2 regions of the Macrococcus sp. CoH-51_TC_04 genome follow, and region 1 is predicted to be linked to the other one. Evidence: predicted binding sites of a transcription regulator. Region 1 holds the regulator's gene; the other holds the start of a gene.

Region 1 (6,201 bases):
AATATTTCATATACGGCTGGATCTACATGGAATTTCTTATCTGCCTCTAAACCGTATGCTTCAAATACAAGCTTACGCTCATCTCCTCCTAATGGAGCCCCGTGGATGCCATTCGTTCCTTGCTTATTCGGAGAACCATAACCAATAATTGTCTTAACTTCGATGATCGTAGGTCTATCACTTGATTTCGCTACTGTAATAGCTTTATCAATGGCTTCCATATCATTACCATCCGACACTAAAATATGTTCCCAGCCATAGCTTTCGAAACGCCCTTTAACATCTTCAGAGAATGCTTTATTCAGCTCTCCATCTAAAGAGATATCATTCGAATCATATAAAGCAATTAATTTATTAAGTTTTAAGTGACCTGCAAGACTTGCAGCTTCGTGTGATATACCTTCCATCAAGTCTCCATCTGAAACTAATGCATACGTATAATGATCAATAATATCTGACTGCTGATTGAAAGTTGCAGCAAGATGTTTTTCTGCCATCGCCATACCGACACTCATCGCAAATCCTTGCCCTAGTGGCCCTGTTGTGATTTCTACACCTTTAGTATGACGGTATTCCGGATGTCCTGGAGTTTTAGAGTCCCATTGTCTAAACTGCTTAAGTTCCTCTATTTCCAGCCCACCAGAAACATGCAGCAATGAGTATAACAAAGCTGAACCGTGTCCTGCTGACAGTACAAATCGATCTCTATCGAAGAAATGATGTGATGACGGATTGAAATTAAGATGACGTGTCCATAAAGTGTAAGCCATAGGTGCCGCACCCATAGGTAACCCCGGGTGGCCTGAATTCGCTTCCTCAATCTGATCGATACTTAAAGCTCTAATACTATCTACTGCCAATTGATCTTTTTCATTAAACATATAAATGCTCCTATCTACAAAATTTATTTTCTGATATTATTTAATCTTTGAATGTCTTTCACCTTGTCAGGTGTCACATCATTACCTTCAGGGTCTATGACGGTCGTGTTCTCAATCGTTTTCTTGAAAGACTGTCTGAAGGACTGTAAATATTCTTTACGTAATAAAGTCTGTTCTTTACCTTCTTCCTCCGTGAGACCTGTTGTCTTTTTCTTCTGAGCTAATTCATTAATTCTCTTCATCTTATTTTCATCTAGCATAACTCTCATTCCTTTCATTATAAAGATACCAAAAAAAACGAGTGAAACCAACTGGCTACACTCGTAATACATTAAATATTTTAATTAATTTACAACACCAAGTACCTCACCATTGGAAACAGGATCATGATAAGAATCGGAATGCGGTAATCTGCCATTGTCTTGTTCTCCTATCTGTTCGGTAAATCCAGGTGCTTCATTATAATAAATAGCTTGCGATTGTTCTATATAAAGTACCGAAAAAAGTGTAATCATTAAAAATAAGATACAATATAGTATAAATTCCTTAGAAATTCTAACGGTCATATCAAATTCCTCCTAGAACATTTGTTTGTATTCACACTTTATCAGAACATGTGTTCTATGTCAATAAAAATACGAACAAACGTTTGTTACATGCGAACGTGTATGCTATAATACGTATAACACCACATATAAGGAGTGTTTAAAAATGAGAGAACTCACTAAAAGACAAGAAGAGATATATGATTATTTAAAACATATTGTATCAACTAAAGGGTATCCACCGAGTGTAAGAGAGATTGGAGAAGCTGTCGGACTTGCCTCAAGCTCGACTGTGCACGGTCACCTTTCTCGTCTCGAGGAAAAAGGCTATATTAAACGAGATCCAACGAAGCCTCGTGCTATTGAGATTATTCACGGTGAAAATTCACAAGATTATTCTGAGGCTACAATTCATGTACCGGTTATCGGAAAGGTTACTGCAGGTGTCCCGATTACTGCAATCGAAAATGTTGAAGAATACTTTCCATTACCCGCACACTTCACTTCTAGCCATAACAGTGACATATTTATTTTAGAAGTCGTTGGGGAAAGTATGATTGAAGCGGGCATTCTTGATAGAGATAAAGTAATTGTAAGAAGACAGTCCATCGCAGAAAATGGAGACATTATCGTGGCGATGACAGATGAAGACGAAGCGACAGTTAAACGTTTTTTCAAAGAAAATAATCGTTATCGTCTACAACCCGAGAATCTGACAATGGAACCGCTTTACCTTGATTCAGTCACTGTTCTTGGTAAAGTTGTAGGTCTATTCAGAGAATTTTAATATTAGACCGTACGTTTTGCTAAATGTATATAATTTTTAATGCCATTATCACAACACCCGAGCCAGTTAGAATAAAACTTTTCTAACTGGCTCGGGTGTTGTAATATTATTTATCAATTGGATCCTACTTGCCTAATATCGTTTTAACTTGTTCAAGTATATCTTTTTCATTTTTCTTCTCTGTTGTTTCCATGTTACTATCCCCTTAAATAATCTATCTTTACTATACCCACAATACTATATGTTAAACATTTTAGTATATCATTGGAATAATCTACATCTATTTGCTATATTTTAAAAAAGGAGTGATAGATAATGAAAAAACGTCTTACAAGGTCAACAACTGACCGCTATGTTGCTGGAGTTCTTGGTGGTATTAGTGAATATTTTAATATTGATTCTAAAGTAGTTCGAATCACATTCATTTTAGTCTCATTTTTTACAGCGAATATACCTACATTTACAATGTATATCCTACTCGCCTTATTTATGCCAAAAGATACAGATGTTCTGGATAACTACTAAATAGAGCTGGAAGCCTTCACCCAGCTCTATTTTTTTCTGTTTGAAAATCCGAATAATGCTAATCCACCAATCAGTAGCAGAAGCGTTACTTGATCATTCAATATTTGGAATCCATATCTTAAGACAAATAATAGCAGTACATAGCTAAAAATCAAAGTTAGTTTCATATAGACAAATTCCTCTTTCAATATATTTAAATTCATTCTACCATAAATTTAAAATTTACCATTGACGAATCATGTGGGTTGAAGTAATATTTAAATCGTAATAATTACGATTGGAGAATACATATGAAAACACAATTGATTATCGGTACAACTGTCTCACTTGCTATATTGCTCACTGGATGTAGTGACACCACTGAAGATAAAGCAGCTGTAAAAAAAGAACAGAAGATTGAACATCATAAAGACAAACAGGTACATAGTCACAAACATGAACATCATCTGACAGATTCAGACAAAAAAATCTACGAAGGGTATTTTGAAGATGACGCTGTAAAAGACAGGCGGTTAACAGACTGGGAAGGTGACTGGCAGTCTGTGTATCCCTTCTTAAAAGATGGATCTCTTGATAAAGTATTCGAACATAAAGCGGAAGATCAGAATAAATCGAAGAAAGAAGTAAAGGAATACTATAATAAAGGATACGAGACTGATGTCGCCCATATCAAAATTGGTGAAAAAGACATCATCTTTACAAAACAAAATAAAAAACATCGTGCTAAGTATGAATATGATGGCAAAGAGATTCTTACTTATGAAAAAGGAAATCGCGGCGTTAGATACATATTCAAAAAAGTATATGGAGATAATGAGGCACCCAACTATGTGCAGTTCAGCGATCATATCATCGCTCCTGAACGTGCACTTCATTTCCATATCTATATGGGGGATGATCGTAAAGCACTCCTAAAAGAACTTGAAAACTGGCCAACATACTATCCTGATGACCTATCTGCTAGAGAAATACAAGAAGAAATGCTGGCACATTAAAAAGAAGAGAGGATGACGAGAAATTAATATTCCCTGTCATCTTCTCTTCTTTTTAATCGTATTTAACCGTTATCAAAGTCTATTATATCCATATATTAAAGGTATGCATAAACAATATTATTGCCGTCAACAATACAAATAATCCAGTATAGAGCATTCGCATCTTTATATGTCCAATCAGCATACTCATGTATAAACCAAGAAGTGTAAGAACATAAAGCAGCAGGCGGACATAGAGATTAATCTGTCCCCTTCCGTGTATCGAAGGAAGAAAATATAACAGCAGAATACTTGCGGTAAAAATTAATATTACAATTTTCTTATACATAAATTACCTCACATTACCATCACATTGAAATAATGACCATCAAGATCCGTGAATATAAACCCATAATAACCATTTTTTACAGCAGGCTTACTTACTGCATTTCCGCCCGACTGAACAATACGTTCATATAACTCATCGACATTGTGTTTTTCAGGCAGATCAAAGGAAATGATAATCTCAGGGTGATCAGCGTAACCTTTTAATGGTGTCTGCATAAACTGCTCAAGTATATCCTGCTTAAATATACATATCGTATTATCACCAATTTTAAAGGCACCTAATGTTTCATTGTTACTTCGTTCATCAATGATTTCAAATCCGATATTACGATAAAAGTTTAGAGCACGTTCAACATCAGTAACAGCAAAATTTAACCAGTAACTTTTCATAATATCTCCTAATGTAGATTGATTAAGGGCACACTTGATTTTATCACTTGATTGGATATAATCAGCTGTTTTAATTCATCAGCGATATCAAGCTGATCGAGGTAATCAAAATCAAGCCACGCATATGGATGTCTTACTTTAAATTCAGATTGATTGCGTGTATTGAAAACAAAAGCAGTATCATTAACCATCGTCTCAAAAATCAATCCTTTAAACGGCTTTTTCTCCTCAACAACAAACAAGATACCTCCTACTTTGATTTCTTTATTTAACTTACGCGCAAATTGCTCAGCAGTCTGTTTAATTGTATATTGACCTTTTTTTACGACACCTGGTAATTTCATTCGCTTGTTGCCATTGTCTTGAATCAATATTTTATCTTCAGTCGTGATTAAAAGTGATGCAGTTATTTTTTCTTTCATGATTTACTCCTAGATTATAATTTCATTTTATTATATCAAACATATGACATAATAAAAATTATAACATAAAAATAAGGCTAAGACTTTTTATGGCCTTAACCTTTCTAATTAAGCATGTACTACCAGCTCGATTTTTTTATACCAGGTAGCTGTCCTTTATGCGCAAGTTCTCTTAGTGCGATACGAGAAAGTCCGAATTTACGATAAACGCCTCGCGGTCTTCCTGTAATATGACATCTGTTCGTACGTCTTGAAGGTGATGAATCTCTTGGTAACTTGCTTAAACCGACGTAATCTCCAGCAGCTTTCAACGCTGCTCTTTGTTCTCTATATTGTTCTACCAGCTGCTGCCTTTTTAGTTCTTTTGCTATTTTTGATTTTTTAGCCAAAATATCGCTCCTCCTATTTATTTAAAGCTTCATCAATAGCTTTGACATTATCTTCCATTAATTGCTGATACGTAATATTCACTTTATCGTCTTTTGTTAATACAGCCATATTGTGAAACCTTACCGTTTTTGCATTCGTTTTATTCTTAATAATATCTGTCGTTTTGGATGGTATATTCTGCTCATATAAAATCACCGATGCTTTAGACTTTTCAATATTATTAATCATATTGATAATATCACTTTGGGAAGGTTCTTCATTGTTCATACCAGATACACCTTCTTGCATAAATCCATAGCGGTGTGCAAGATAACCTAATGAATCATGAGAGATATATACCGTATCATGCTTTTTATTCTTCGCAATATCTTTCATCTTGTTATCAATGGCATCAAGATCTTTGATCAGCTTGTTATAGTTCTCTTCATAGACCTTCTTATGCTTTTTATCTTTAGCAACGAGCTCATCTTTTATCGTCTTTGCAAAAGATTTATTAAACACTGGGTCTAGCCATATATGCGGGTCATGTACGCCATGATTATGATCTTCATGTTCATCACCATGTTCATGTGATTCACTGGCAAGCAAATCAGATTCTTTGATTTCATGTACTAATGACACGACTTTAGTTTTATCTTTTGCAATATTAGCAATCTTAGCACCAACCGGGTCCAAGTCTTTACCTGAATAGATAAAGATATCAGATTTCGCTACACGTAAAGAATCTTTTTGTGTAGGCTCAAAAGTATGGATATCGATTCCTTTCGGATAAATTGATTGCACTTCAACGTGCGATCCACCAATTTGCTCAATAATACTCTTATATGCAAATACTGTCGTATAGACCTTTAGTTTACCCTCCTTTTGAACTGTATCTGCTGAACCACAAGCTGATAACAGCATCACTACCATTACCACTAATAGTGAAAAATACTTCTT
Region 2 (6,201 bases), on a different contig from region 1:
ATTGATTACTGTAAGTTCTTCACCGATCTGATAGCTTTGAATCCCTGCACCTTGCTCGTCTTTTTTAATGCCATATAACTTATCACCATGCTTTTGGATGTAAGTCGATGCCCCTACTTCATAGCCTGTTTCTACTGATGTAATCTTTTTCAGGTCAGTATCTATTTCAAAGGTATAAATCCCTTTGCCATCATTTTTTGTATAAGAACCTAATAACCCTTTAATTTTAGTCATGTTAACGCCTCCTCATAGTCATATTAACAAATCCTATATAACATTGCTCATGAGAACACACAAAAAACTTTCAAAAATCTAAAAATTTTTGTTGCGTTAAGTTTAGTAATACATTACAATTTGTTTGGTATTAATAAATGACAGTCTTACATAACTATTTGTTAAGTAAAACTAATATTTAAATCTTTCCCAATTTTAAGGAGTGTCCAATGATTCATACACATTCCCAAAAGGTTTTACACAGTATCGACAAAGGCAAACATAACGTTACGCCTTTATTTACTGCCTTAAAAGAATATGAAGCACAAAACGTCACAAGCTTTGATGTACCTGGTCATAAGCGTGGCATCGATTCTGATTATGCACTCAACTATTATGGCACGCGCACATTACGTCATGACGTGAATTCTATGCCGACTTTAGATAACTTTGATCATCCGACAAGCGTGATACATGATGCGCAAGCCTTAATGGCTGATCTGTTTCTAGCAGATGAAGCACACTTTTTATTAAATGGTACAACGTCTGGCATTCAGGCGATGATTCTGTCAGCACTCAAACCCAAAGATAAATTGCTACTTCCTAGAAACGTTCATAAATCTGTGCTGAATGCGATGGCACTTGCTGATGTCACACCTGTATATATGGTGCCTGAGTTCGATACAGAATACGGGATTGCACACAACATCAGTGTTGATACAGTACGCAAAACGATTGCTGCGCATCCTGATGCAAAGGCACTATTCATTATGAATCCGACTTATTTCGGTGCAGTAAGCGACTTGAAGGAGATTGTCTTTATTGCGCATAGCGCTGGGATACCTGTTCTTGTGGATGAGGCACATGGCGCACATTACCGCTTCTCAGAACACTTACCACTGTCCAGTATGGAAGCTGGTGCAGATATGGCAGCAACGAGCTTACATAAGACAGGCGGTTCGTTCACTCAGACGAGCGCATTATTATTTAACAGCCAGCTGATTGATAAGCATAAAGTAAAGAGCATCATCAATATGCTGACGTCAACATCGGCGTCATTCCTGCTCATGTCATCACTTGATATTGCACGTCAGCATTTAGCGCTGCACGGTGCAGAGAAGATCAACAATGTATTGTCACTTGTTCAGTCATTCAGAGAAAGAATCAATAAAATTCCCGGATTCTACATGTTAGAACCAGAGAAATTTAGCAACAAATATCAGCAGCAGTTAGACGAAACTAAACTCACAATCTATATTGATCATCGTCTTGATTTATCAGGTTTTGAAGTGTATCACACGCTGCGTAGCGTTTACGATATTCAGATGGAACTTGCAGAACCTAATATCGTGATGGGGATTGTTTCATTTATGGATAATGAAGCTGAACTCAATAAGCTCTATGATGCACTCGCACACATCAGCATTAAACACTTTAATCCTGACAAACCTTTCGTTCCACCGATTCTGAAGCAGATGTCGATTCCGATGCAGAAGATGGGTTTAAGAGATGTCTTCTATTCAGAGACTAGAGTTGTCCAGATTGAAGATGCCCTTAATGAAATATGTGCAGAAAGTTTAATGATCTATCCACCAGGTATTCCAATCCTGATGGCCGGTGAAATGATTACCCAGGAAGTCATCGACTACTGGAAATTTATTAACGATCAGCCCATCATCAAGATTGGCGCAGAAAACAAAAATGAAGTATTTATAATTGATCATAAGGGAGATACTTAATAATGAAGTTAACAACACTTGGAAGACACGTTTTAATCGAATACTATAACTGTGACAAAGATATTTTAAAAGACCATGATAAGGTAGAAGCAATCATGAATGAAGCTGCCCGCGTAAGTGGTGCGACAATCGTTGAGAGCTGTTTCCATACATTCAATCCGTACGGTGTAAGTGGTGCTGTTATCATCTCAGAGTCACATTTAACAATTCATACATGGCCTGAATATGGCTATGCATCAGTTGATGTATTCACTTGCGGAGATACAGTTGACCCTTGGCGTGCTGAAGATTATCTCCAAAAAGCATTGAAAGCTGAACTTTCAGATTCATATGAAATCGGTCGTGGTATGGCTGATAAGATCCACAAATATTCTAATGGTGAAATCGTCGTAGAATCATTCAAACCTGTTGAAGTAGCAGCTAAATAAGGAGGAATTGTACATGTTAGACTTATGGTATACAGAGAATCACACGGATAACGTAAAATTCTCTATTAAAACAACGGAACATATCTTAACCGAAAAAACACCATTCCAGCAAATTGATTTCTTCAAGTCTGAAGAATTTGGTACGTTCTTTACTTTAGATGGTTTAATGATGGTTAACGAAAAAGATGAATTCGTGTATCACGATATGATTACGCATGTTGCTATGGCAACAAACCCTAATATTAAGAAAGTACTCGTTATCGGTGGTGGTGATGGGGGTACTGTACGTGAGTTAACACGCTATGCATCAATCGAACAAATTGATATGGTAGAAATTGATGAGCGCGTTGTACGTTTATCTCAAGAATATCTTCCGATTACAGCAGGAAAGCTCTCAGATCCACGTGTTACTTTATTATTCGAAGACGGTTTGGCATACGTGAAGAACAAAGAAGATGGTTACTATGACCTTATCTTAGTAGACTCTACTGACCCAATCGGTCCTGGTGAAGGGTTATTCTCACATGATTTCTATAACAACTGTTTCCGTGTGTTAACAGATGACGGTATATTAATCAATCAGCATGAATCTCCTTATTATCCAAGCTACGCACATGAAATGAAGCGTGCACACTCTAAGATCAAAGGATTATTCCCGATTACGCGTGTGTATCAGTTCCATATGCCGACTTATCCATCAGGACACTGGTTATTTGGATTTGCTTCTAAGAAATTCGACCCATTAAAGGATGCTGACTTAGATGCATGGAACAAACTTGGCTTAAAAACTAAATACTATAACACAGATATTCATACAGGTGCATTCGCCCTTCCAACATTCGTTAAGGAGATGCTCGATGATGCAACCGAATAAACATGTGTATATGAGCTGCGAATCTTCATTTGAAGAAGCCACGACAGTGATATACGGTGCGCCATTTGACGGTACGGTTTCAAATCGTCCTGGTACACGCTTTGCAGCTGATGCTATTCGTTCTGAATCATATGGCCTTGAAACGTATAGCCCATTCTTAAACAAAGACTTAGAAGACGTCCGCATTATGGATTCAGGCGACGTCGATATTACAATCGGTAATAAGGTGAAAGTACTAGAAGAACTTGAAGAGACTGCGCGTACAATCTTAAATGCAGGCAAACTGCCGTTTATGATCGGTGGCGAACATTTAGTGACGCTCGGCCCTATGCGTGCCGTCCTAGAAAAGTATCCGGATGCGATGCTTGTGCAGCTTGATGCACATACAGACTTACGTGATGACTATATGGGAGAACCATTGTCTCACGCAACAGTCGTACGCCGCATACATGACCTTATTGGTGATAACAGAATCTATCAATACGGTATTCGTTCAGGTACGAAAGAAGAGTTTGACTGGAGCGATACACATACAATTCTTGAGAAGTTTTCAATTGATACATTAAAGAATTTACCCGGTATTATCGGTAATACGCCCGTATATGTCACAATTGACCTGGATTGCCTAGATCCATCTATCTTCCCTGGTACAGGAACACCTGAACCCGGCGGATTAACTTATAGAGAACTTGAACCCGCATTTAGAGTATTCGAACAACTGAACGTTGTTGCAGCAGATATTGTAGAATTGTCACCACCATACGACCATAGTGGCGTTTCTAATGCAGTTGCAGCGAAAGTTGCACGTGAACTGATGCTTGCGATTACGAAGTAAAATATTTTATAATCTGAAGGTTTCACAACTTCAGATTATTTTTTTGTTGAAAAACAGAACGTATGTTCGTATAATGAAAGAAAAGCTTGAAAGTAGGGATAAAAATGATTCATCCGATCTATGGTGAAACAGATTACCGTAAAATCGATCCTGCACAATTGAACAGAAATATTCCAAGAGGACGTGGCATGATTAAGTGGGCACCCTTTGCGACGATGCCCGAACAATTTCTAGATGTTAAGCGCCAGATTGATGCACAAACGAAGATTGAACGTCCAGAACTATCAGAAGACCGCTTACAGGAAATTAATGAGATACTACATAGCGCACTCAGTAAGCAGCAGCCAGTTTACATTGATTATTACATCGACGGCACAATTCAGCATACAATGATGTATATCGAGAAGGTTGATCAGTGGGCTGCCATTATTATCGGCACGACGGTAAACGAAGGGCACACGTATTTTGTGTCATTTTTAGATATTGTAAATCTTAAGATTATTACAGAAACCATTTAACGATTAATATCCAGAATTTGCATAATAATATTGATAAAGTAACGGATTTATTACAATTTATTAAAGTTCAAACAAGCATTGTGAACTGAAGCTAAATGAATGATAAGATTCGGTAATTCATCACAGCAAACGCGTAGCACATGGCATAATATAAGCAAATCAACTAAAGGAGTCTATAATGCGAACAATTATAATACTATTATTGTTGCTGATCATTCCATTGCCACTATATGCTAACGAGTTACCCCCTACAATCTTGTACTTTGAAAATGAACATGCCCAGCCGCTGAAATATCACTTTACAGTAAATGATGACCTCTACTACGAAACAGACGACGATGGTTACTATATTTTCAATAATACTGTCAATGAAATTGAAGTGGATGGGCAGATTATCCCTATTAAAGTAGGTCATAAGCATATCATTCATGTAGATGAACCGGTAGTAGATGGCATCCTTGAAGAAGTCCCTCGTCCACATGATGATGAGACCGAACAACCGTCAAATAACGACACAACCGTTAGAGTATTCACACCTGCATTTACTCCATCTGAAGCTGTCCATGTATATCTTAACGAAGGACATAAACGTATCGCGACAAGTGAAGCAAAAGACGGGACCGCTCATTTCGATAACTTAAAGCGTGACACGGTATATACGGCGACTACTGACGAAGCAGTAGAACCCATTCGTATCAAGCAAGGAGAAACACGTCGTATTACAGTGCAGACAGACGACCCGCCTCCGAAAGTAAGAGCAGCACGTGTAATGCCACAAAACGCACCTGAGAAACAGAAGCTCAATATTAAGCTGAACGACGAGGCAGATGAGGAACAATCAAACAAAGAGCAGCAGGTGCAAAAGAAATATACGTATACGAAACGCTCAGTCACCTCACAAGAAAACAACAATAAAGCGTATAAGGGCGTAATGCCACAGATTCCGGTGTCACCTGTAAAAGATGACGAAAGTTCTTCCTATAATGTTGCAGAACAATATGAATCACCTATTCAAAAAGAAAGCGGTACGAAAGAAATAACGACTCAAGAAACAACCTCTATGCACCCTGAAGACCATATTGACTCCGAATATAAAGTAAAACAGACCGTAGATAAAACACTGCCCGATACAGGAGATGCATATACTAATCCACTATTATTATCTGTATTATTTACCGCGTATGGCGGCTGTATTCTTTATATCAGCCGATTAATTTGAATCACAGCGTCTATACGGCACGACTATGACCATTTACCTGCAGCATGCCACTTTCTACAACAAAGTCATGACCAAAAGGTGTTATGCCACGCATCCCTTCAAATATAAACATACCACCACTACTAATCATGCTTTGGGAAGCAAGTGTCGACATGACGTATGTGCGGTGCGCCTTTATATCCGTCAGACGATGTAATCTGCGCATCACCTGTTCAAAGCCTTCTGTTGCACCTAGCGCTACAAAGGCATCAGGGTTATGTCTATTTATCCTTCTTATGTATTTATTAAATGACTTAGCGCGTTCATTCCAGTCCACAACAGCGAGTACTTGTCCTCCATCACCAAATGGTCCGCCGTATGCTTCCCATAATGTTT

What was found. The regulator LexA, encoded in region 1, represses DNA repair genes until DNA is damaged. The targets are predictions, from matches to a motif close to CGAACATATGTTCG.
Region 2: the regulator LexA is predicted to act here: its motif matches at 4,145-4,158, upstream of ACZ2V4_RS04360 (YolD-like family protein).

What each region holds. Positions count from the first base shown of each region.
Region 1 is NZ_JBVGOY010000001.1:252,439-258,639, reverse strand. It holds gene tkt (transketolase) at 1-881, opposite strand, end outside; gene ACZ2V4_RS01300 (DUF896 domain-containing protein) at 905-1,141, opposite strand; gene ACZ2V4_RS01295 (hypothetical protein) at 1,226-1,447, opposite strand; gene lexA (transcriptional repressor LexA) at 1,593-2,213, shown strand; gene ACZ2V4_RS01285 (PspC domain-containing protein) at 2,529-2,738, shown strand; gene ACZ2V4_RS01280 (hypothetical protein) at 2,765-2,905, opposite strand; gene ACZ2V4_RS01275 (ZinT family metal-binding protein) at 3,029-3,733, shown strand; gene ACZ2V4_RS01270 (VOC family protein) at 4,070-4,450, opposite strand; gene ACZ2V4_RS01265 (hypothetical protein) at 4,459-4,872, opposite strand; gene rpsN (30S ribosomal protein S14) at 4,992-5,261, opposite strand; gene ACZ2V4_RS01255 (metal ABC transporter solute-binding protein, Zn/Mn family) at 5,275-6,201, opposite strand, start outside.
Region 2 is NZ_JBVGOY010000003.1:73,761-79,961, forward strand. It holds gene pglS (6-phosphogluconolactonase) at 1-234, opposite strand, end outside; gene ACZ2V4_RS04340 (aminotransferase class I/II-fold pyridoxal phosphate-dependent enzyme) at 444-1,952, shown strand; gene speD (adenosylmethionine decarboxylase) at 1,955-2,380, shown strand; gene speE (polyamine aminopropyltransferase) at 2,394-3,254, shown strand; gene speB (agmatinase) at 3,238-4,089, shown strand; gene ACZ2V4_RS04360 (YolD-like family protein) at 4,194-4,607, shown strand; gene ACZ2V4_RS04365 (hypothetical protein) at 4,786-5,826, shown strand; gene ACZ2V4_RS04370 (type 1 periplasmic-binding domain-containing protein) at 5,837-6,201, opposite strand, start outside.